DNA from 3 places in the Peribacillus sp. NPDC097225 genome. Region 3 is predicted to be linked to each of the others. Evidence: riboswitches for the same ligand, from Rfam matches in the RefSeq annotation. Region 3 holds a riboswitch; each other region holds the start of a gene.
The links. A riboswitch is a leader RNA that binds a small molecule or an ion and turns the genes downstream of it on or off. The one in region 3 is predicted to bind S-adenosylmethionine.
Positions count from the first base shown of each region.

Region 1: linked by a shared signal. The riboswitch ahead of ACIQXH_RS06515 (YezD family protein) and the one ahead of ACIQXH_RS17605 (5-methyltetrahydropteroyltriglutamate--homocysteine S-methyltransferase) in region 3 are both predicted to bind S-adenosylmethionine.
Region 2: linked by a shared signal. The riboswitch ahead of mtnW (2,3-diketo-5-methylthiopentyl-1-phosphate enolase) and the one ahead of ACIQXH_RS17605 (5-methyltetrahydropteroyltriglutamate--homocysteine S-methyltransferase) in region 3 are both predicted to bind S-adenosylmethionine.

Region 1 covers NZ_JBIWDJ010000002.1:122,344-130,613, forward strand. Annotated here, with positions in the region: gene ACIQXH_RS06490 (D-serine ammonia-lyase) at 1-670, shown strand, start outside; gene pdxR (MocR-like pyridoxine biosynthesis transcription factor PdxR) at 684-2,111, opposite strand; gene pdxS (pyridoxal 5'-phosphate synthase lyase subunit PdxS) at 2,242-3,129, shown strand; gene pdxT (pyridoxal 5'-phosphate synthase glutaminase subunit PdxT) at 3,132-3,725, shown strand; gene ssuE (NADPH-dependent FMN reductase) at 3,915-4,451, shown strand; SAM riboswitch class I at 4,692-4,799, shown strand; gene ACIQXH_RS06515 (YezD family protein) at 4,968-5,084, shown strand; gene ACIQXH_RS06520 (phosphoadenylyl-sulfate reductase) at 5,252-5,956, shown strand; gene sat (sulfate adenylyltransferase) at 5,984-7,132, shown strand; gene cysC (adenylyl-sulfate kinase) at 7,162-7,761, shown strand; gene ACIQXH_RS06535 (nitrite/sulfite reductase) at 7,778-8,270, shown strand, end outside.
Region 2 covers NZ_JBIWDJ010000001.1:74,942-83,211, reverse strand. Annotated here, with positions in the region: gene ACIQXH_RS00375 (carbon-nitrogen family hydrolase) at 1-765, opposite strand, end outside; gene ACIQXH_RS00370 (pyridoxal phosphate-dependent aminotransferase) at 866-2,050, shown strand; SAM riboswitch class I at 2,166-2,322, shown strand; gene mtnW (2,3-diketo-5-methylthiopentyl-1-phosphate enolase) at 2,479-3,711, shown strand; gene ACIQXH_RS00360 (2-hydroxy-3-keto-5-methylthiopentenyl-1-phosphate phosphatase) at 3,714-4,370, shown strand; gene ACIQXH_RS00355 (methylthioribulose 1-phosphate dehydratase) at 4,373-4,999, shown strand; gene ACIQXH_RS00350 (cupin domain-containing protein) at 5,021-5,554, shown strand; gene ACIQXH_RS00345 (CobW family GTP-binding protein) at 5,682-6,608, shown strand; partial or broken gene ACIQXH_RS00340 (DUF2188 domain-containing protein) at 6,671-6,817, shown strand; gene ACIQXH_RS00335 (DNA alkylation repair protein) at 6,875-7,117, opposite strand; gene ACIQXH_RS00330 (hypothetical protein) at 7,220-7,504, shown strand; gene ACIQXH_RS00325 (YncE family protein) at 7,608-8,270, shown strand, end outside.
Region 3 covers NZ_JBIWDJ010000008.1:10,028-18,297, forward strand. Annotated here, with positions in the region: gene ACIQXH_RS17570 (MIP/aquaporin family protein) at 1-193, opposite strand, end outside; gene ACIQXH_RS17575 (glycerol-3-phosphate responsive antiterminator) at 401-946, opposite strand; gene ACIQXH_RS17580 (hypothetical protein) at 1,136-1,582, opposite strand; gene ACIQXH_RS17585 (SH3 domain-containing protein) at 1,762-2,499, opposite strand; gene ACIQXH_RS17590 (outer membrane protein assembly factor BamD) at 2,745-3,782, shown strand; gene ACIQXH_RS17595 (hypothetical protein) at 3,777-3,932, opposite strand; gene ACIQXH_RS17600 (PTS sugar transporter subunit IIC) at 3,944-4,981, opposite strand; SAM riboswitch class I at 5,198-5,297, shown strand; gene ACIQXH_RS17605 (5-methyltetrahydropteroyltriglutamate--homocysteine S-methyltransferase) at 5,383-6,486, shown strand; gene ACIQXH_RS17610 (hypothetical protein) at 6,523-7,047, opposite strand; gene ACIQXH_RS17615 (CaiB/BaiF CoA transferase family protein) at 7,221-8,270, opposite strand, start outside.

The DNA of each region.
Region 1 (8,270 bases), on a different contig from region 3:
GGAGGGGCGCAGACAGGCCTCTCTCGATCCCAGTTGTCATTTTATTGATGATGAAAATTCAGTCGATTTACTTTTTGGTTATGCAACGGCCGCAACACGGCTAAAAGAGCAATTGAATGAAAAGTCGATTATAGTTGACGAAGAACATCCTCTGTTCGTGTACTTACCTTGTGGTGTGGGTGGAGGCCCAGGAGGGATAACGTATGGGCTTAAACTGGCCTTTCAAAAAAATGTTCATTGCTTTTTCGCAGAGCCAACCCATTCACCATGTATGACGCTCGGGTTGGCAACAGGACTTCATGAAAAAGTTTCCGTGCAGGATTTTGGGGTGGATAATAAAACGGAAGCAGATGGCCTGGCAGTCGGTAGACCCTCCAAGTTGGTTTCGAATATGATGGACTCTATGTTGAGTGGAAGTTTCACGATTGGGGACGAAAGATTATTTGACTTCCTTCGAATGATGGCTAAAACGGAAGCTTATTATTTAGAGCCATCAGCCCTGGCAGGAGCATATGGACCGGTTCAAATATTCAGTAGGGAAGAAGGAGAAAAGTATATCATTAAGGAAGGATTGACAGGAAGGTTAAATCAGTCCACGCACATCATATGGGCTACAGGGGGAAGTATGGTCCCGAAAGAAATGATGGAAAGATACTTAACAAGAATGTAACAAAAAAAGAAGTTCAGTAACCATTCTGAACTTCTTTTTTTGTGTCGAATCCCCATGAAACCAGCAATAGTTGAATGGCTTTTTCCAGTTCCTTCTCAGGAATTCCTGCAAAACCAAGAATGATTTTGGGTGGACTTTCTTTCTTATGTTGAATGCTATAGGAAGATAGTCCGTAAATCTTAATATTAGCATTTGAAGCTCTTAGGATAAGATCCTCTTCATTCATACCATTTTTAACGATGAGGACGATGTGAAGTCCTGATCGCTCGCCAATTATCGTTATCTGCTGATGATGGGGTTTAAATAGTTCCAAAACCTTTTCCAACTTTCTACGATAAACTTTTCTCATTCGGTTTAAATGTTTCTCGAAATCTCCTTCTCTCATAAACTGTGTCAAAATATGTTGATCGATTCGGGAGACAGTTGAATGGTAAAAAGATAATTCCTCTTTATGTTTTTCTAGTAAAGCGAGAGGCAAAACCATATAGCTGACCCTAATAGAAGGAATCAATGATTTAGAAAATGATCCTAAATAAATCACTTTATCACCAGCATCCAAACTTTGTAGAGAGGGAATCGTTTTTCCACTATAACGAAATTCACTATCATAATCGTCTTCAATGATATAGCGGTTTTCCGTCTCTTGAGCCCAGTTCAACAAGCGAGTACGTCGGTTAACGGACAAAACCGTTCCATAGGGAAAGTGATGAGAAGGGGTTATATAAAGGACGTCAATATTGGATTGATCGATTCTATCCACCTTCACGCCTTCTTCATCCACTTCTAGTGGATACACATCATTTGGATAGCCTTTCAGAAGCCGTAAAATTAAATGGTATCCGGGGTCTTCGACACCATATACTGTTTTTTTATCAAACAGTAGTATCAGTTGTTGCAGTATAATCTCCAGCCCTGCACCGATAATGATTTGCTCGGGCACACACTGGACTCCGCGAGAATGGTACAGGTAATGGGCAATTTCACAACGTAACTCATATTCGCCTTGAGGGTCTCCTAGTAAAAGGAGTTCTTGATTTGATATGTCTATAGTGTTTTTTGTATATTTACGCCATTTTTCAAAAGGAAAATTTTCTGTATCTATCTGGCTGGGGTGAAAATGAAACAGGAAATCTTTCTTGTTATTGACCGTCTTTTCGACTGGGGCATTCACAGGTTGTGTGTATTCCAAATCCTCGGAAGTTTGAATGTAATACCCTTTTCTTGGGATGACTTCAACATAGCCTTCTGCACATAATTGCTCATATGCTGTCTCGACAGTATTTTGACTGATGTGGAGAAATTCCGCTAGTTTCCGTTTTGAAGGCAACTTTGTACCAAAAGGGAGCCGGCCATTTACAATTTCCGTTTTTATGTGTGAATATAACTGTTCATATAATGGCACTTCATCCATACGGTTTAAATTACATGCTAGCATATCCATTTTTTACCGCCCTTTTCGTGGTTTCTATCTGACCCTATCATTTTCATTAAAACTGACACTTTCAATGTGGTCAACTATTTCTTATACTAATGAACAAATCTTAATTATGCAAATATTAGGGGGAAGAAGAATGGAAAAGCTTGTAGGAACCGACACAGTCAAAAGAGGAATGGCGCAGATGCAAAAGGGTGGCGTAATCATGGATGTCATAAATGCAGAGCAAGCAAGAATTGCTGAAGCGGCGGGGGCGGTGGCTGTCATGGCTCTTGAGAGGGTACCATCAGATATTCGTGCTGCAGGCGGTGTGGCAAGGATGGCCGATCCAAGGATCGTGGAGGAAGTGATGAAAGCTGTTTCGATCCCAGTGATGGCTAAAGCAAGGATCGGTCATATTGTGGAAGCGAGAATCTTGGAATCCATGGGAGTGGATTACATTGATGAAAGTGAAGTACTGACTCCAGCCGATGAAGAATATCATATTTTGAAAAGCGATTATATAGTACCTTTTGTATGTGGTTGCCGGGATTTAGGGGAAGCCTCCCGACGTATCGGCGAAGGGGCCTCGATGCTTCGGACGAAGGGAGAACCTGGGACAGGGAACATTGTGGAAGCTGTACGGCATATGAGAAAAGTTCAATCTCAAATTCGTAAAGTATGCATGCTGAGCGAGGATGAATTAATGACTGAAGCAAAAAATATTGGTGCTTCTTATGAAGTTCTGAAGGAAATCCGGCGCACAGGGAAATTACCTGTAGTAAACTTTGCAGCAGGTGGAATTGCGACTCCTGCAGATGCCGCCCTGATGATGGAACTTGGGGCAGACGGTGTATTTGTGGGCTCAGGAATCTTCAAATCGGAAAATCCCGATAGATTCGCTGCTGCCATCGTACAAGCAACTACATACTTCACCGATTATGATTTAATAGGCAAGTTGTCTAAAGAATTGGGAAGCGCGATGAAAGGAATTGATATTTCTAAGTTGGCCCCAGCTGAGAGAATGCAGGAGCGTGGATGGTAAACATGGTAACCATAGGTGTTTTAGGTTTGCAGGGTGCTGTAGATGAACATATGAACCAAATCAAGGAAGCCGGTGAGCATGCGATATTAGTTAAGAACCCAGAACAGTTAAAGGATATCGATGGCCTGATCATTCCGGGTGGAGAAAGCACCACTATGAGAAAACTAATGGACCATTATGGTTTCATGGAGCCGATTACGGCATTTTTCGAACAAAAAAAACCGATTTTCGGTACTTGCGCAGGGATGGTATTAGTGGCAAAGGAAATGGTTAGTTTGGAACATCCCCATCTTGGTTTTATCAATATTACAGTGAATAGAAATGGTTTTGGTCGTCAGAGGGAAAGTTTTCAAGCACCCCTTATAGTTCAAGGAATGGAAGAACCTTTCATGGGTGTCTTTATCAGAGCACCTTTTGCCGTTGGCGTAGGTGAAGATGTGGAGATATTAGCAAGTTATGACGGGAAAGTAGTGGCGGCTAGACAAGAACAGGTTCTTGTCAGTTCGTTTCATCCAGAACTGACCGGTGATCAACGATTTATACAACTTTTTTTAAAAATGGTGAAAGACTCAATCAATAGAGTTGAAAAGCTTTAAAAATCCTGCCCTAACGGGGCAGGATTTTTAGTCAATGGCATAATACGATACTTATTAGTGTTTCAAAAATATAAATTCCAATTAAGTTACTTGACTTTTATTTTTCTGATAATTAAGATAATTAATTGAAGTTGCTTAACTGGAAAGGACCCAGATCCTTTGCAGATTTTACATACAGGAGGAATAGATATGAGCGAAATTATAATTTTATCAGGCAGCCCTGCTATACCATCAAGAACAGATATTTCATTAAAATATATCCAAACGTTGGTGGAAAAAGAAGGATTTACAACGGACTATCATTCTATTACCGAGTTTTCTGCAAACGACTTATTCCAAGGTCGTTATGATAGCGAGGATATTCTAAGACTTTCAGAAAAGATTAAGCAAGCTAATGGTATCATTATTGGTTCACCTGTCTATAAGGCATCTTATACAGGAGTGTTGAAAGCTCTAATTGATTTATTACCCGAGGGCGCGTTTAAGGATAAGCCAGTTTTGCCCATAATGGTTGGGGGAAGCAACAGGCATTTATTGGCTATAGATTATGCGCTGAAACCTCTTATATCAATATTAAAAGGGGAACCGATGCAGGGGTTATACTTTGTGGATAAAGAAATCGATAAGCAGAATCCAAAACATCCGATTAAGGAAGTGGAATTACTTGATCGTACAAAGAGTCAAGTAAAGGAATTTGTAGAAGCCATACAAAAAAGAAGAAATTGATGATTTCTTCTTTTTATCTTGACCCTTCCCATCAACGAGTTAAGTTATAGGCTACTTTAAAGGTTTATTCAAGCTTGTTCAGGATGAATGAACCTTTTTTACTGGCTTAACAAATCACTGTAACAAACTTGAACTATTTGTGTATAATAATTGAAGTTAAACCAAAATATTAAACCAAGTTAATTTATATGAAAACTCCATTGACAATGATTTGATATGTGTTAATATTTAAAATAATAAAACTTATCAAGAGCGACGGAGGGATTTGGCCCTTTGAAGTCCAGCAACCTGCATCATGAATGCAAGGTGCTACATCCAACAAAATGTCATCATTTTGGAAGATAAGGTAAATAAGATTACCTTATCAATCTTTCCATCTTGGCATGGAAGGATTTTTCTGATTGATTTTATTAATTTGGGGGAATTCATTTACAAGCTGATCATCTTACGACAAGCTAGTCGACGAGTTTTCTTAAAGGAGGAATAGCCTTGGAAAAGGAAAATCAGCTGGGGGAAATATTTGAAAGGCTGCAAGAAATGCTAAAAACTATGAAATATGGATCCATAACCCTTATCGTTCAGGACGGTAAGGTTATACAAATGGAAAGAAACGAAAAATTGAGAATTAAATAAATGGACTGCTGACTAGAAAACTAGAGGTGGATTTAGCTGATATAAATAGGAAACTATTGGTTAAAGCCGCCTTTTTCATTATAAGAAATGGTGTTTCAAAGGCTTTCAAAGATATCTGCTGTACCATAGGGTGATTCTTAAAAGGGGGTATAGAGTTGGCAGAGCTAGTGGACTATGAAAATATTGATACAGCGACATTACCTTCGTTCCCGGAAGATAGCGATACAAAAGGCGCGTTAGAAGTATTGGAATGGGCAAATTCAGAGTACGGAGATAAACTCATTTATGCCTGTAGTTTTGGGATTGAAGGAATTGTACTGACAGATTTGCTGGCAAAGGTTAATCCTTCCGCCAAAATCGTATTCTTGGATACGGATGTTCATTTCGCTGAGACTTACCAATTAATCGAACAAGTGAAAAATCGTTACCCACGGCTTTCCATTGTAATGAAGAAACCGGAAATGACATTGGAAGAACAAGCCGCTGAATTTGGTGATGAATTATGGCTTCATGACTCAAATCAATGCTGTAACATCCGCAAAATTACGCCGCTCACTGAAGTATTATCAACAGCGACGGCTTGGCTCTCGGGACTGCGCAGGGAGCAATCGGAAACCCGTGCATTGACTGAATATATAAACAAGGACAACAAATTCAAATCTATCAAAATTTGTCCGCTCATTCATTGGACATGGAAAGATGTATGGCGTTATGCGCATAAAAATGGCTTACCATATAATGTGCTTCATGATAATGGATATCCAAGTATTGGCTGTAAAACATGTACAGCACCTGCCATTAATGCTGATGATCTTCGTTCAGGACGATGGCAAGGTGCCCAAAAAACAGAATGCGGATTACATTTATCATAATTATAAAAAATTCAGGGGGAAATCAGCATGACCATTAGCTTGCCGCACGGAGGAACATTAATCAATCGCTTTGAACCAGACTATGATTTAACTAAAATAGAACAATCCGTTGAAATTGATGAAATCTCATTAAGCGACTTGGAACTTATAGGGACTGGAGCATACAGCCCCATTGAGGGATTCTTTTCAAAAGAAGACTATCAAACAGTAGTAAAGGATATGAGGCTTAGCAGCGGGCATGTCTGGAGTATTCCTATTACATTACCACTTTCCGCTGATGTGGCAAACGCTCTTACAATCGGGGAAGAAGTAAAGTTAACTCATGAGGGCCAAACTTATGGAGTCCTTGCCGTTTCCGATATATTTACACCTGATAAGCAAGTGGAGGCAACTTTAGTTTATCAAACGGATGATGAGAATCACCCAGGTGTAAAAAATCTATATAATCGTGGCGATGTATATGTAGGTGGTAAAATCAAGCTTATTAAACGGATCGAGCGTCCATTATTCGAGGATCATTATTTAGACCCAGTTGATACCCGAAAAACATTTGAAGAAAAAGGGTGGAAAACGGTTGTCGGTTTCCAAACAAGAAACCCCGTTCACCGTGCCCATGAATATATTCAAAAAACAGCATTGGAGATAGTGGATGGATTATTCTTAAACCCATTAGTTGGTGCCACGAAGTCCGATGACATTCCTGCTGACGTTCGGATGGAAAGCTATAAAGTATTACTTGAAAAGTATTATCCAAAGGACCGTGTCTCACTTGCGGTATTCCCAGCAGCCATGCGATATGCAGGACCTAGAGAAGCGATTTTTCATGCAATGGTTCGTAAAAACTACGGATGTACTCACTTCATTGTCGGACGCGACCATGCAGGTGTGGGCGATTATTACGGTACGTATGACGCACAAAAGATCTTCGGGAACTTCACTTCTGATGAGTTAGGGATAACATTATTATTCTTTGAACATAGCTTCTATTGTAAAACATGTGGGAATATGGCTTCTGCAAAAACATGTCCGCATGGTAAAGAAGATCACGTCATCCTTTCTGGGACGAAGGTTAGGGAAATGTTACGGAATGGGGAAATTCCACCAGCGACTTTCAGCCGCAAAGAAGTAATCGAAGTATTGATAGAAGGGCTTAAGAAGAACGAGGTATATAACTAATTATTGTAAGTTTTAGAAGGAGGATCCTCATGAGTAAAAGTACTAATGTAACTTGGCATGATGCATCGGTAACGAAGGAACTTAGACGGAAGCAAAACGGTCATGAGAGCACGGTGATATGGTTTACCGGGCTTTCAGGTTCTGGGAAATCAACGATCGCCAATGCTGTTGCAAAAGAGTTGTATAATCGGAATATCCGAAATTATGTTTTGGATGGGGATAATATCCGTCATGGACTTAACAAGGATTTAGGCTTCTCAGAAAAAGATCGCACAGAAAATATTAGACGGATTGGAGAGGTATCCAAGCTCTTCGTGGACAGTGGTCAATTCGTATTAACGGCATTTATATCACCTTTTCGTGCAGATCGTCAAATTGTTCGGGACCTGCTTGGAGAAGGCGAGTTTATTGAAGTGTACATAAAATGTCCACTTGAAGAATGTGAAGTCCGTGATCCAAAAGGTCTTTACGACAAGGCGCGTAAAGGTATCATTAAAAATTTCACTGGAATCGATTCTCCATATGAAGAACCGGAACATCCGGAAATCGTATTGGAATCCAGTCAGTTTAGTGTAGAAGAGTGCGTCGAACAGGTTATAGACTATTTGACAACAAAGAGAGCGATTTAACCTAGGGGGAAAAGAAATGGTGTACGAGAAGATTTGGGCGGACAATCCAGCGCTTGCCAAAAACAAAATGGAAATTCGGAAACTGGAAAAAGATGCTTTGAAGATTTTTGACGATATTCCTCATTACGCGGCAAATGGATTCGACTCCATCCCTAAAGAAGAATGGGATGTGTTCAAATGGGCAGGTCTTTACTTACAACGTCCTAAAGAAGCTGGTTATTGGATGATGCGTGTTGTGATTCCAGGAGGGATTCTCACATACGACCAACAGATCACCCTTGCAAATATTGCTAAGGATTATGGCCGCGATGTCTATGACATCACTACACGGCAAGCTATACAATTTCATTGGTTGACGATAGAGCAGGTCCCTGATATATTAAATCGTCTAGATCAGGTAGGATTGACAACAGCGGGTGCTTGCGGAGACATAACACGGAATATTATCGGCAACGCTCTAGCTGGAATCGATCCAGATGAGTTATTCGATACGCGGGAAGTCCTTACGG
Region 2 (8,270 bases), on a different contig from region 3:
CCGATCTTCGAAAACGGGTATTTTATTTCTTGCTTCTCCTACTTTTTCTAAGTCAAGGGTGCCGAGTAGAAGTTCTTTTTCTTCACCAGCCTCACAAATGATTTCTCCCCATGGGTCGATGATGATGGAATGTCCGGCAAAATGATTATTGCGGTCAGAACCGGAACGATTCACAGCCACAACGAAGGCTTGATTTTCGATTGCCCGGCTGATTAACAGTGCCCTCCAATGATGGAGCCTAGGCTTTGGCCACTCGGCGGTCACGAAGATAACCTCCGCACCTCGTACCGTATGGGCTCGTTGCCATTCCGGAAACCGGATATCATAGCAAATGAATCCGGCGCAAATCTTTTCATCGAGGGAGAATAAGCCGTCTTTTTTGCCAGGTTGTAAGTAATGGTGTTCATCCATCAATTGAAACAGATGGAGTTTATCATATTCTTTAACCAGTTTGCCTTCTTTATCGATGATGAGCATTGTGTTATAGATGCCTTCCTTAGTTTTCTTTGCAATCGAGCCACCGATTATGTTAATTCGGTGTTTTGTTGCAAGGGCTTTTAGAAAGGTAATGGTTTGTTCTGCTTCTTCGTCTGCAATTTCATGTAATCTCGTTAAGTCATAGCCGGTTGTCCATAGTTCCGGCAGCATGACGATGTCCGGTTTAGACTGTACAGCTTTTTCAATCCATTGTTCTACCACCTGAAAATTTATATCTGGCTGTCCAAAGGCAATGTCCATTTGTAAACAGGCGATTTTCCATTTCATCATTTAAAACCTCCATATGTAAAAAAGTACTTTACAAGATTAAGATAAACATATATCATTTGTGACTATAATTTCAAGAAATTTCAGAGAAGGTGCAAAGATGGTGCAATTCGAAAAATCCAGACTTCTTCAAGAGCTTCCAAAGCAGTTTTTTGCTTCTTTAGTCGAAAAAGTTAATAACATAACATCAGAAGGCAAGGATGTCATTAATCTTGGGCAGGGAAATCCAGACCAACCGACTCCTGAACATATCGTGAAGAGCCTGCAGACAGCAGCAGGAAATTCCATGAATCATAAATATTCTCCTTTTAGGGGGCTTCCCTATTTAAAAGAAGCTGCGGCCCTCTTTTATGAACGTGAATATGGCGTCAAGCTAGATCCTAAAACGGAAGTGGCGATTCTTTTCGGTGGAAAGGCTGGTCTAGTCGAATTACCGCAATGCTTGTTGAATCCAGGCGATACAATTTTAGTGCCTGATCCGGGCTATCCAGATTACCTGTCAGGTGTAGCGTTAGCCCAAGCTAAAACGGAAATTATGCCCTTGACCGAAGAAAATGATTTTCTTCCCGATTATAAGGAAATAGATAAAGAGGTTTTTGACAAAGCGAAGATGATGTTCTTGAATTATCCCAATAATCCCACAGGAGCATCGGCGTCAGCAGAATTCTTCGAAGAAACGGTTTCCATGGCAAAAGAACACTCGATATGTGTGGTCCATGATTTCGCATATGGTGCAATTGGGTTCGATGGGAAAAAACCGGTAAGCTTCCTTCAAGCAGAAGGATCAAAAGAAGTGGGGATAGAAATTTACACCCTTTCTAAAACATATAACATGGCGGGGTGGAGGGTTGGCTTTGCGGTTGGCAACCAGAGTGTCATCGAATCGCTTGAATTATTGCAGGATCATCTTTACGTCAGCCTTTTTCCCGCAATACAAGAAGCCACGGCATGCGCTTTACTGGATTCACAAGAGTGTGTGAAGGAACTCGTGAACATGTACGAAGGACGACGAAATGTATTTATCGAAGGGTTACGATCCATTGGATGGGATGTCCAGGCTCCAGATGCTTCCTTCTTTGCTTGGCTAAAGGTCCCTGAAGGATATACTTCAGCGAGCTTTGCAGATCATTTACTGGCACATGCCCATGTAGCAGTTGCACCAGGAAATGGTTTCGGTGAATTTGGTGAAGGATACGTCAGGGTGGGACTTCTCACTTCAGAAGACAGACTCCAAGAAGCGGTAGAAAGAATTCGTACATTGAATATATTCAAAGAAAATCAGTGAGATATTGAATAGTTTGAACATTATACCTATTGACAAAGTATGAATTGCGTGAAAGAATATAAAAAAGAATTCTAAATTTTTAGTTAAGATACATAAACGAAAATATAATAGCATTTTCTTATTTTGAGCAGGTGGAGGGACTAGCCCGATGAAGCCCAGCAACCGACTGTAATACCATTGTGAAATGGGGCGGAGATAATACCGCCGGATCATTTATTGATTCCGTAAGGCACGGTGCTAATTCTTGCAGCTATAGAGCTGGGAGATAAGAAGATGGCTTTTTCAAAGCCTCTTCTTTAGGAAGGGGCTTTTACATGTTTAACAGAGAATTGGAGTGCAACTTTGTTCGCAGATGGTTAGAAGCTTGTTAAAGGAAAGACCAACAATGACAACTTTAAGAATGACTTTTACGTATTGGGAGTGATCAGATGAGCGAAATAATCGCTACGTATTTACTTCATGACTTCAAAGGAGAGCATGAGAAAAAAGCAGAAGGCATTGCGTTAGGATTGACTGTAGGGACATGGACTGAACTTCCTCACTTGGTGCAACAGCAACTGGAAAAACATAAAGGTAGGGTAGTTTCCGTAACACCCCTTCCCGAAGAAGAGCGAGTTAATCTCTATTTCGGTCAAAAAGTGTACCGTTCAACAATCAGGATTGCCTACCCGGCAGGTAATTTTTCTAATGATCTACCGGCTATCTTGACGACAGTATTCGGTAAATTGTCATTGGATGGGGAAATCAAATTGATGGATTTGGACTTTGTCGGCGATATTCAAAAAGCCTTTCCAGGTCCTCGATTCGGAATTAGTGGGATCAGGGAAAAAATTGATGTGTTTGACCGCCCCCTAGTGATGAGTATTTTTAAAGGTGTGTTAGGTCGAGACCTTGCCTTTCATAATGAACAATTGGAGCAACAGGCATTGGGAGGAGTCGATCTTGTCAAGGACGATGAGATTCTTTTTGACCAAGATCAGACGCCTTTCATCGATAGAGTCAAAACCGGAAAGGCCATTTTGAAAGGTATCTATGAGACAACGGGACATCGAACCTTATATGCTGTGAACCTGTCAGGAAAAACACTAGAACTATTGGATAAAGCTGAACTGGCAGCCGAAGCCGGCGCAGATGCCTTGTTATTTAATGTTCATACATATGGATTGGATGTTCTACAGGCTTTACGCGAAAATGACCGGATCAACTTACCGATCATGGCTCATCCGGCATATAGCGGAGCATTAGCTTCATCTTCATTTTATGGACTCAGCTATCCGCTTCTCCTTGGAAAACTGGTGAGGATATCAGGTGCAGATTTATCCCTCTTTCCCTCTCCATACGGAAATGTGGCACTCGATAAAGCAGAGACATTGGCGATTGCTGAAGGATTGACGAGAAATGAAACATCTTGGAAAAGGACTTTCCCGGTTCCATCGGCAGGTATCCATCCTGGCATGGTTCCAGATCTCATCAAGGATTTTGGGATAGAAAGTGTGATCAATGCTGGTGGGGGCGTCCATGGTCATCCGGATGGTGCAAAAGGCGGAGCTAAGGCCTTCCGTTCCGCAGTAGAAGCTGTCCTTTCCGGAAAATCATTGTCAATCGCGGCTGAGGAAGATGAGGAACTTCAAAAAGCACTGGCCCTATGGGGAGGGCTATAATCATGGTCAAACCGATCATTTTCTGTGATTTTGATGGAACGATCACCAACTCGGATAATATCATCTCAATCATGAAGAAGTTTGCCCCGCCCGGCTGGGAGGCATTAAAAGATGGTGTTCTTCAGCAAAAAATCAGCATTTCCCACGGTGTAGGGGAAATGTTTTCCCTGCTGGATAGCGATTTAAAGGAGGACATCATTCAATATGTGAAGGAGACAGCGGGTATTCGCCAAGGGTTCAGTGATTTTGTGGAATTTACAAAAAAATCAGATATTCCTCTCTATATTGTCAGTGGTGGAATGGACTTTTTCGTTGAACCTCTTTTGAATGACCTCTTACCTGTAGAGAATGTCTACTGTAATCATGCCGACTTCAGTCAGGAAGAAATTATGATTGAGTGGCCGCATACTTGTGATGACCAATGTAATCATGGGTGTGGTTGCTGTAAACCTACGATTATGAGAAAGCTTTCTACAAAGGATCAGTATAAATTGGTGATTGGAGATTCCGTTACCGACTTTGAAGCGGCTAAACAGGCAGATTTTGTTATTGCCCGTGACAGGCTCCTTGAAAAGTGCCGCACAGAAGCCATTCCCCATAAAGAGTTTGAAACTTTCCATGATGTGATTGATATTCTAAAAAAAATGCAGGAGGTGTAAGGGTGACAGCTTCAAAAGAGTGGCAGGAACTAGCGCAAATAAAGGGAGAACTAGCCGAGAGAGATTGGTTCATGGGGACGAGTGGAAATTTATCGATCCGTGAGGCTAATAGCCCTTCTTTTTATATAACCGCAAGTGGCAAGGATAAACGCAAGCAGACAGATTCCGATTTTATTTTGGTGGATTTGTCAGGAAAACCAGTCGAAATGACCGAGCTCAGACCTTCCGCTGAAACTCTTCTTCATACAGAGATTTATCGGAAAACGGATGCCAATTGCGTCCTCCATGTCCATACAGTAGAAAATAACGTGATTTCCGAGTTATATAGTGAAGTTGGGGAAGTGACTTTTTGTCATCATGAAATTATCAAGGCTACTGGACGATGGCAGGAAGATGCAGAATTGAAGATACCCATCATCCATAACCATGCAGATATTCCGTTGTTGGCTGAGACATTCAGTCCCTATGTCGATGCAGACTCAGGAGCGGTGCTTATCAGAAATCATGGTATAACCGTATGGGGAAAAAGCGGGTTGGAAGCAAAAAAAATCTTAGAAGCATGTGAATTCCTGTTTCAATATCAGCTGTTACTTAACCAGCAAAAGATATTGACAGGTTCGCTCAGCTAAAAATATAAAGGAGGAAAAATAATGGCTACAATTAGATTCCAAGAAACAAATGAAGTAATTGAAACAAATGAAGAGGTTCAGAGCTTTTTAGAGACTCAAGGCGTAATTTACGAACAATGGGATATTTCAAAATTGCCAGCCCATCTGGTGGAAAAATATGATCTTACGGATGAAGATAAACAAGAGATTCTTGATGCTTTCCAGTCAGAGATTAAAGAAATTTCGGAAAGAAGAGGATATAAAGCGCATGATATTATCACATTATCCGATTCCAATCCGAATTTGGACCAATTGTTGCAGAACTTCAAGCAGGAACACCATCATGAAGATGACGAGGTACGGTTCATCGCTGGGGGAACGAGTATCTTCGCCATCCAGGGTAGCGAGGGAAAATGGTTCGATGTCCGACTTAACCCTGGAGATTTGATCAGCGTACCTGAATCGACTCGTCACTACTTCACGCTAGCGGAAGATAGAAGAACAGTCGCGGTCCGTATTTTCGTTACAGCGGCCGGCTGGGTTCCGATATATGAAAAAGATGAAGTTCAGGCATAATAAAAGTGTGAAAAAACCAGCTTTCGGGCTGGTTTTTTTATGTGGCCCCGCAGGGTGCTTAAGCGGGAAAAGTATGATAAAATTTTAACGGAAATAAAAATCGTGTACATTATAGGAGAAGATACTAATGAAAACGACCGAAGTATATATATTAGGCGGCTTTCTCGGTAGCGGGAAGACGACGCTTCTTCGAAATATATTAAAGCAGGAAAGTGAAGCGGGTAGAAAAGTGGCCGTGCTTTTAAATGAACTTGGCAGTGTATCGGTGGATAGTGGTTTGATTGGCGATGACGTACCGTTAAAGGAATTGTTTGATGGTTGCATTTGTTGTACCCTTCAGGACAAGCTTGAAATTCAGCTGCAAGAATTGTTGACCGAAAATGATCTAGATGCCGTTTATATTGAAACAACAGGTGCAGCACATCCAGTAGAAGTACTCGATGGAATCATGTCACCATTTTTTGCTAATAAGTTAGAGTATAAAGGGATTATCACGGTGGTCGATTTATTGAGGTGGCGTGACCGAGAACAGCTCTCGCCACAGCTTAGACAGTTGTTGTCCGAGCAAATACACCACGCAGATTTCATCTTATTAAATAAAGCGGATTTGGTAAGTGAAATGGAAGCATCCCAACTCATCTATTCCATTCAGGGGTTGAATCCAGAAGCCGTATGTTTATTGACGGAATATGCAGCCGTATCTATAGGTTCCCTGCAACAAATGCATAGGAACCAACATAAAAACCATCAAAAGCTCGAAGTACATAGCCATCTTCATTTAAGTGCAATCGTGCATACTTTTACAGGGACCATTAATCAAACCGACTTTGAGGATTGGCTCAGGGCCCTCCCTGAAACGGTATACAGGATGAAAGGATATCTTTCCTTCACGCATTCGCAGCATCCTTACTTATTCCAATATTCTTATGGGATGCCATTGTATATGAATGAAATGATTAAAATGCCTTTGAATATCGTCATAATCGGCGAAAAACTGGATAAAGAGAAGATAATCAATGAGTTAAAAGCTTTGGAAGTGAAAGCGGCGATATAGACGTTTACCACCAATCGAAACCGGGAAAAGAGGAGGACTAGTTATCGAGGAGGTGGTTATGGATGCCGTGGAACAAAAGCGATTATCCTAATTCAATGAAAAATCTTGATGCAGATGTCCGTGAAAAAGCCATTGAGATAGCGAACGCTTTACTTGATGAAGGATATGAGGACGGGAAAGCTATTCCAATCGCCATTGATCGAGCAAAAATGGCAGTCGGAAAAGAATAAAAAAATCAGGCCCCTTAAAGCATGGGCCTGATTTTTTTATGACTGCAGTCCAAAAGCTGCAAATGTTTTCTCATCTTCAATAAGCCCACATGCTGCGCACTGTACTCGAACTTCAGGACCATTATAGGCTAGGTGAAACGGCTGAAGGGCATCATTTGAGTACTGTTCGACAATCTCACCGGATTGCGGATCTTTCTTAACAGGGGTGGGAACCTGTTCAATGAGATTGAAACGGGATTTATTTGTCCTGCAATTCGGACAACGATATACTTGAGACAATTCACTCACTCCTTTAGAAGTAATAAAGTTAAAATATACTTATAGTCTTTACGAAGATGATTTTTAATATGTATAAATTAGTAATGGATGGAAGGGAAATGGATGAAAAATTTAATGAATGATGAGACAATATTGGAGGCTTATCTAAGCCTATGGAATAACAGGAGGGTATTGAAGGGGGAAGAAGACCCGTCAAGAGTTCTGTCAGAACTTATCCGACGTGAACTCTTGGATGAAAATGCCCATCCTCGGGCAAGGAAGCCAATTCATGATAAATTTCATTTAAGTGTCAATCGGGTGAGGGAATCCTCTCTTACCGATGCAGAAAAGACAGCAATCATTTCAGCTTACCATACGGTACAGGAACGACTGTTGGCTTCAAAGTGAAGCGGGAGTTGTTCATCATTTTTCTTTTTTTCTTCATACTTTTTTCACATTTTATTGTTAGAATATTTGAAAATAGCTTTTAAACGAATGAGGAGTCAAAGTCATGATGCGGGTCATTCCCCTTTTGCTTGCCGTTGCCCTGCTTTGTGGATGCGACAGCAATGAAACGTATACCAAAATAAACCTGGATAAATCTTTTTTGGCTACTGTCAACATTAAAAATACAAGCTTGACGTTCCTGGATGAAAACTATCAGCGCTTTGCCAGTTGGGATATTTCTGAACCCTTTACAGGAGCTTTGCTCTTAGCGGACAAAGATACGCTCCTTCTGTATGGAAAGGAGATGTCGACGATTGAAATCTTTTCCCTATCCGCTGGTAAACACATAAACAGCTGGAATTCAGGGAAGGGGATCGTCAATATGCTTATGCTAGAAGAAGACAAGGGGATTGTGGCTGTCAACCAATTGAATCATTCCATTTCCTTTTTAGATGAAGAAGGCAAGGAGCAAGACAGGGTCAGGGTTGGTCAAAGCCCCTTAACCGTACTTCAAGGGAAGCAATCACATAATTTGTTTGTCGTTAATTTTGGGGATACCATCTGTTCGGTGATTGATCTTGAAACAAAAAAAGTTGATCGGGAGTTTACGATAAAGAGTTCCTCCACAGGCGCTTTAGTAAGGGAGGAAAATGAAGAAATTTGGATAGGCGGTCATGGTGAGGGAAAAAAGGTAGAAGAAAATCTCTATATTTATTCGACAGAGACG
Region 3 (8,270 bases):
GATTTAAATGGGCACCACTAATGGAACCGACTGCAAAAACACCCATTGTCACAGCTAACCCCCACGCAATCGTCACGACAATCCATCCAGCATCTTTGGCATAAGATCCTTTCAATGAAGATCCCGCCCCGATGCCTGCACCAAAAAGAACCAAAATCATCGTACCTACTACTTCTCCCCAAAATGGTGTCATATTAAAACCTCTTCCCCTCTAGAATAATGACCATAAATCAATAAAAGGAGGCCCACAGCAGAACTAACCCACAAGTAAATGGGAATTTTCCGTTGTGAATCTCCTTATCTCCGTCACATCTATTAACTTGTATTTTAGATTAATATACTAGTTAATGAAAACGCTGTCAAACTATTTATCAAAAAATAGAAAATTGTTTTATATTTTTTATTTAAACATATTCCATAACTCCGTTTTGGAAGTGGTGATCGACGATGCTCCCGCCTCAAGTGCGTTCAGGACCTCATCTGAATTACGGATCAACCCTCCGGCCAAAATCGGCGTTTGCAAATGTTCCTTCACCTCTTTAATCATCCAGGGCATGGCACCTGGCAACACTTCGATATAATCAGGCTTTGTCTTCTTTACCAACTTATAACTTTTCTCCAACGCATGGGAATCTATTAAAAAAATCCGTTGAATCGCGACAACGCCCTTTTGCTTCGCTTTTAAAATCACACTGGACTTTGTCGAAATCAAGCCATAAGGTTGGACCTCCTGGCAAATGAATTCCGTGGCATACTCATCACTTTTGATTCCTTGAATCAAATCTACATGGAAAATCATTTTCTTATTACGTTGCTTGGCCATCAAGCTCACATTTTTCAGCTGTGATATATGTAAATCCAGAAAAACCCCTATCTCATAGGAACTCTCCAAGAACCTCTCGAAATCCTTCATGCTTGCCGAAGCAGGCAGTATCTTCTGATCCATCATATCCTCCTCCTATGCTAACAATCCCATCATAATCAGAACCTGCCGTAAAAACAATAGGTCCCACCATCATTCCATAAGGACGCTCGCATTTATCCAAATTCCACTAGAAAAGAATGCATGTACCCTAAGCATACAAAAAACCTAAATAAAGAGCCATTATTTAGGCCTTTTGTTGTTTTTTGATAGTCAAAGAGCCAATTTGATATTCAAGGCACCCTCAACCAGCTCAAATGACTTAATCTGCCCGAACGGTACCTTTTTCACCATATCCCAAGCGTTAAAATCAATTTTGATCATCCGATTATGATATTCAAAGAAGGGTGGTCTATTAAACAGTTTATGGTTGATGAAATTAACATTAACCGGTTTCATCCCAACAAGCTGAAACAGAATCGTTCTTTTTTCGATTTGCACCGGCTTCAACGTGACGGTGAAGGCAACCTTTTTCTTCAACATCATTTTCTTCACCTCTGTAGTCCCGCGCAGCACGATATACTCTGGTGAAATATGCACATCAATGTCTTCTTCACCTGACTTCTTTTCTATTAAACTTGCCATCATCTTTGCCGTAATGGGGATGGAAACCCCCTCCGTTGTAGCCTTATTTATTATATCCTTGAATTTATCAAACATGGTTTCCCTCCCTTGCCCTATGCAAAAAACTCCGTTGAATCATCTTATTCAAGATTGGGTAATTGCGGAACGACCCATTACCTCCCCTTCACTCCCTCTTACCATATTATCTGCCCTGTTCTAACAGGTGACCACCTTTAAATAAAAAACGCCACTCGGGATGAGCGGCAGTTAACGTCTTATTTTTTCTTCTTCAATTCGACTAGTTCACTGGTTTTTTCACCATTGACGAAGGCTTTGATCAGGCCCACATTTTTCGCGTAATATCTAGTAGAACCATCACTTTCCTTTACTTCCACAACCTTATTGAAGGTCCCTGCTGGTGTTTTGACGGTCTTACTCATCGATGTAACCTTAGCGATATACGTATTACTTCCATCCCAGCTTTCCCATTTAGCTCCGACCTTTAGCGGGTAACCTAAAGCGATAAAATACTCTGATTCGGGCCAGCCAATATAATAACCCTCACTCGTTTCTTTTTCAATATCCGTCCAGCTCTCCCCGGCTCCCTTTACGTTCCAGATTGTCCAAACCTTATTGTACTTTGCCCCTGTGCTAGAGTAGGTATATTTTTTTCCATTACTTTTATAGACATACACTTTGGACGTATCCATTTTATAACTCGCCACTTTTTTCTTGAACTTTAGAAATTCCGTGGATACATAGGCTTTTTTCTTATTATAACGGATTTCGGACCATCCTGATTTTGTTTTGGAATAGACCGTTACTTTGGTTCCTTTTTTCAACGAGCCCACTTTTTTCGCCTTATCGGAAGCCTTCTCCCTGACATTCAAGTTGCTTGCTGTCACAGTGGCACTTGATGTACTCGCCGCATCGGCTGTCGCGGTGAACGGAAATGCTAGGCTACTAATGAAAAGGATGGCCATCATCATTTTGAATAATTTGCTTACATTCATACTATATTCTCCCCCTGATCTCTTACCTAAATACCTAAATATGATATAGGTATTTTATCATAAATAATTGAAAAATAAGGTTTATAAGTAAAATAAAAGAAATTAAAAGCTATTTCATCTATAAAACAAAGACAGATGAATGCCCTCAAACAAAATAATTTAAATTTGGTATTACTCCCTACAGCATTAAAATTCTGGTAAAATTAATTCACGCTAAAATGGCGAACGATAGAATAGGAGATTACATGATAAAAAAAGGACTTTCACTATCCGTTACCCTCCTCTGCTTATTCTTCCTTGCTTCATGTTCAAATGATGGGTACCAGGATGCTTTGGACAAGGGGATTGAATATCTAGGAAAACGGGATTACCATCAGGCAGCCATCCAATTCGAATTGGCCTTAAAGGAGAAAAAAAGGGATGAGGATTCCTCCGCTTATCTAGATCAGGCAAATCATATGGATACGGCAGTCACTGCATATGAAGAAAAAGAATTTGATACTTCCCTTGAATCTCTAAATGCCGTCATTACGAATAAAAGCACGTTGAACACGTTGCAGACCGAAGCTAAAAAACTAAAAGAGGAAATCCTTGCTGATCAGGAAACAACTTCTTCGTTTGAAGACACGATGAAGATTGTGAAGGAACTTATCGCAAAAGAAAGTTACAGTTTAGCACAAAAGAAATTACAACTTTTAGAAAAAAGCTTCGAGTCGGATGAATTGCTATCAAGCTATCAATCTGAGTTGACTAAACTTACGGAACAAGTCGATCTTGCCCTGAAAGACCAGGAAGAAACGCAACCAGAAGAAAAGAAAGTAAAGAAAACTGAAGATAAGAAAACCGTAGAAAAAGCCGACGGTCAAAAAACTGCGTACCAACTATATCAAAATGGCCGTTATGGGTTCTCCATGTACTATCCCAAAGGCTTAAATATGGACACCCCGCCAACCAATGGTGATGGAGCCAGGTTCTATAATGAGGAATTTGAAATTACCGCCTTTGCTAGCCATACGAATATAATCAACGATGAAGAAACGATTGAAATGTATTATGAAGATGCTTTGAAAAATATCACAGAAGAAATCGCCTATCAGCGACTTACGGACGATTGGTATGTCATTTCCTACGAAGAAAATGGGAACGTTATCTATAAGAGGTACTACTTTAATGATCAAGTGGGCACTACCTTTATCATTAGCTATCCCGCTAGCGAACAGGAAAAGTACGGTCCAATCACTTCTCATATCGCAGAGACCTTCACCCCATCCACCAACTCATAACGGGGTGAGGACGAGGCCATGAGAATGAAAATGAATCAGGGCCAACATCAGTACCGGGGAGATTCTAGATTGAAAGGTTACATTCCCTTTGAAAATAGCCGCACCATCAAAAGAAGCAGCCAGGTCCCTTTGCCTGGCTGCTTCTTTCATTTACCCTCGTATTATTCAAAATGCAAGGTATAGTCTTCTGCTTTAATCCATTTTAATTTCTTTGAGAAAACGTAGATTAGTACAAGGTTCAACACAATCGGAAGAATGAAGAAAATGATGACCATGATGGATATGTTACTGAAAATCCATCCGCCTTCCGCCAGTTTCATGTAGTTCAAGGGACCGACCAATCCCGATAAACCAAATCCAGCACTATATGGGGTCCCTTGTATGTTTAACAAACCTGCCAACGCACCAAGAATAGCTGACGTGATTAACATGGGAAACGCAATTTTCGGTTTCATGAAGAAATTCCTCATTTGAATCTTAGGGGAACCCAACACATGGGCTAAAGCCGTCCCTAATGAATTCGCTTTGTAGCTTGCAATGGCTAGGCCAACACCAGCTGCCACGATGCCTAGGTTGGCCGCACCAGATCCTATCCCTGAGAGCATAATGACCGTCGCTACCCCAACCGTTGAAATGGGCGATAAGATAATAAGACAGAAGATAACGGAAATAATGGCTCCCATCAAAATGGGTTGCAAGGACGTCACGTTAGCGATGCCGACTCCTAATAGTCCCGTAGCGGATTTTACGTATGGCAGAATGAAGTATCCAATCATGCCTGGTACCAAGATACTTAAAGTCGGCATCAAGAGAATCGCATACGCCTTTAATTTGTCGCCAATTAATTGCAGGAACAATACGGTCAATGCCGCGGTAATTCCGGTATTGATGACAACGCCAATCCCATTAAGGGCAAATAAACCGTCAGCCGTTTTCTGGATGGCACCACTTCCGACCATGGCCGCTATCCCGATACTGGCCGTTTGAATGGATGGTAGCTTGAACGAAATCCCGACCATCACCCCAATCATGACAGGTAACAAACTCATCACGAAAACGGTGATATCGAATATATGCTGTAACACGGGAAAATGTGGAATCAATAGTTTAAGTATTTCCCCTAACAAAGCATTCGGAATTAATGAAACGACAATCCCTATGCTCATCCCCGTTAATAATTTATTAAAAAAATCTTTCATCTAAATAATCCCCTATCTCGCTATAATGCACACAATTATAAGAAATATTCTGACAATAGTCAAAGGATTTTTTTAATACTTCACCGCGAAATTGTATAAAAGTATTTTGAATAAGAGAAACTTACTTTCTAATAACGCATATATTCTAAATTATCTGTTTTCTATTGACCTTTACTAATACTACCTGTATAGTCGTAATTAATTGAATAGTTCATTTTCTTATCCAGAGAGGTGGAGGGACTGGCCCTTTGATACCTCAGCAACAGACTTTACTGTACTGTGCTAATTCCAGAAGTGTTCAACTTGAAGATAAGAAGAGAATATAAGCATTGCTGATTATACCTCTTCTTTTTTTGAAAGAAGAGGTTTTTATATTTTAATAAGGAAAGTAGGAATCTACCATGTCTATCACTTTAACGAAAGCTCCATTCAAAGCCGACCACGTAGGAAGTCTATTAAGACCAGAAAGTATACATCTGGCAAGAAAGCAACAGAAAGAAGGAATCATTACCGCAGAACAATTACGCGACGTTGAAACGAAGGAAATCAAGCGTATCGTCGATAAGCAAATAGAAATCGGTTTAGAGGCAGTGACTGATGGGGAATTCAGACGCACCTGGTGGCACTTTGACTTCTTGGAACATTTAAATGGAATCGAAGGGTATGTCACGGAAAAAGGCCTCACCTTTGATGGAATTGAAACAGAACGTTATAACGTTCGGAATACAGGAAAGATTTCTTTCAACCCCGATCACCCCTTTATTAAAGACTTTATTGAGTTTAATGAAATCGTGGACGGACGGGCTGTGGCGAAACAAACCATCCCTAGTCCCAATCAATTATTTGCGGTAGGTGTCCATAATGAAGAAATCTATCCTGACATCGAAGACTATGCAAAAGATATTATCAAAGCCTATCAAGATGCTTTACAAGCCTTTTACGATGCCGGTGTACGTTATTTACAATTAGATGATGTATACATAGCCAGGCTTTCCGCTCCGGACTTCCAGTTCAAAGAGGGGAAATATACAAGGGAACAATTAATCGATTTAGCATTGCGCGTGATTAATGGGACGTTGGAGGGAAAACCAGAGGATTTGGTTGTCACGACTCACCTTTGTCGTGGAAATTACCAATCGACTTGGGCTTTTGAAGGCAGCTATGCCCGTATCGCCCCAACTCTATTGGCCAAGGAAAATGTAGATGGATTTTTCTTGGAATACGATGATCATCGTTCAGGGGATTTTAAACCATTAGAACACATTCCAAATGACGGCGCACAAGTCGTTCTTGGCGTGGTCACTTCGAAGAATGGCGAACTTGAAGATAAAGAAACCGTTAAATCACGTATTAAAGAAGCGGCACAATTCGTGCCACATGAACACTTGTGCTTAAGCCCTCAATGCGGATTCGCTTCCACACATCTTGGCAACAAGCTAACGGAAGAGCAGCAATGGGAAAAGTTAAAATTCGTTGTGGATGTCGCCAAAGAAGTCTGGGGATAAGAACAAAAAGGGACGAGCCTATGCTCGTCCCTTTATTCAACAACATCGATCGTCCTCATCCTCTTTCTTCCCTACTACATCATCTGTCACCTTATCATTGAGCTGGTTCTTCAATGTCAATTCTGCCGCCTTTCCATCACTTGGCGACCCATCGGAAAAATACATTGGAAATAAGGAAAAGAACATAATATAGAAAGAGAAATATATGAACTGGTACCAGAGGACCGATTTCTCCAAGATCCCCTGATAAACCAAACTATATATCAACAACATGCTTATTAGGTTAAAGAGGGCTCCCCCTAGATAAATCAAACTATTCGTGAACTTATTATCATATTTTAATCCCTTGAACTCACAATGCCCATTCCAAAAGTAGTATTTTCTCACTTCTATATTGCAAAAGGAGAAAATCTTATCTCCACATCCGATCTTGATTTTTTTCTCCGTACCGCCAAACAGCGTGACAAAGAATAGATGCCCACCTAAATGAATGAGCGTGACAACCGGTAAAATCAGAAAAAAGGAAAAGAGAAATTTAGTGATATCAGACAAACCGAACATGCCAATCATCCTCCTTATTTTGAGCTTGGTGTATACAGACAAGTCCTTATTCGAAGGATGATACTCTCTTACCCGGTGTGGATCCGTTTTAACTAGTAAATATTCACATGTCTTAAGTGACTCCCCTTTAATCCACAAAAAGACCGGCAGATTATCTGCCGGTCCATCCGTTGTTATCGCTCCATTTCAAGAGTGCCAAAAACCTCATCATTACTTTCTCCCGGCTTCATCCCAACATGTTTATACTCTGGAGTGAAGACCGATGTTTTGATGGGACAAGCTATCTGCCTCTGCATCTTTCCTTCTCCATCAGGCACTTCGACTATCATGCCGCGCGCTTGCAGTTGCGGGTGAAGGGTCGATTCAGAAAAGGTCAGCACCGGTTCGACACAAGCCTCGAACTCTTCGAATATGCCCTGCCACTCTTCAAATGTCTTTTCAAGGAATGCATGCTTGATGATCCTTTTGAATTGGATGCTGCTTTCCGCATCTTGCTTCATGCTTAACTCGAACAGTTCAGGCTGTCCGATTGCTTCACATAACACTTCACGGAATGATGGCTCTAAGCTACCAACCGAGAAGTAACGGCCGTCTTTCGTTTCATAAAAATCATAAAACGTCCCGCCATTCAATACCAGCTTTTCCGGTTCAAGCTCCAATCCGCCCTGTAGATGTAGGGGCGCGGATATTGCATTCAAAGCGAAACTGCAATCAGTCATGCTGATATCGATGAACTGACCTTCACCCGTTCGCTCCCGGTAGATGACTGCCGACAAGATCCCGATGACGGCATGTAAGGAGCCTCCTGCAAGGTCGGCTATTTGTGTTCCATTTTTTGCAGGTCCTCCTTTTTGCGTACCTGAGTAACCGGACAATCCCGCTATCGAAATATAGTTGATATCATGACCTGGACGATTCTTGTAGGGACCAGTCTGACCAAAGCCAGTAAGCGAACAGTAAATCAACTTTGGATTGATTTGTTTTAATTCTTCGTATCCCAGCCCCAACCGATCCATGACACCCGGCCGGAACTGTTCAAGGACAATATCATATTCCTTCACTAGATTCTTTACGGCATCAATCGACTCCTGCCGTTTCAAATCAAGGGCAACCGATTTTTTTGAACGGTTCAAATATTGATTGACTCCCCATGTATCAACCTTGGCCGGCCGTTCTACCTTCAACACTTCCGCTCCTAAGTCTGCAAGCATGAGCGTAGCGAA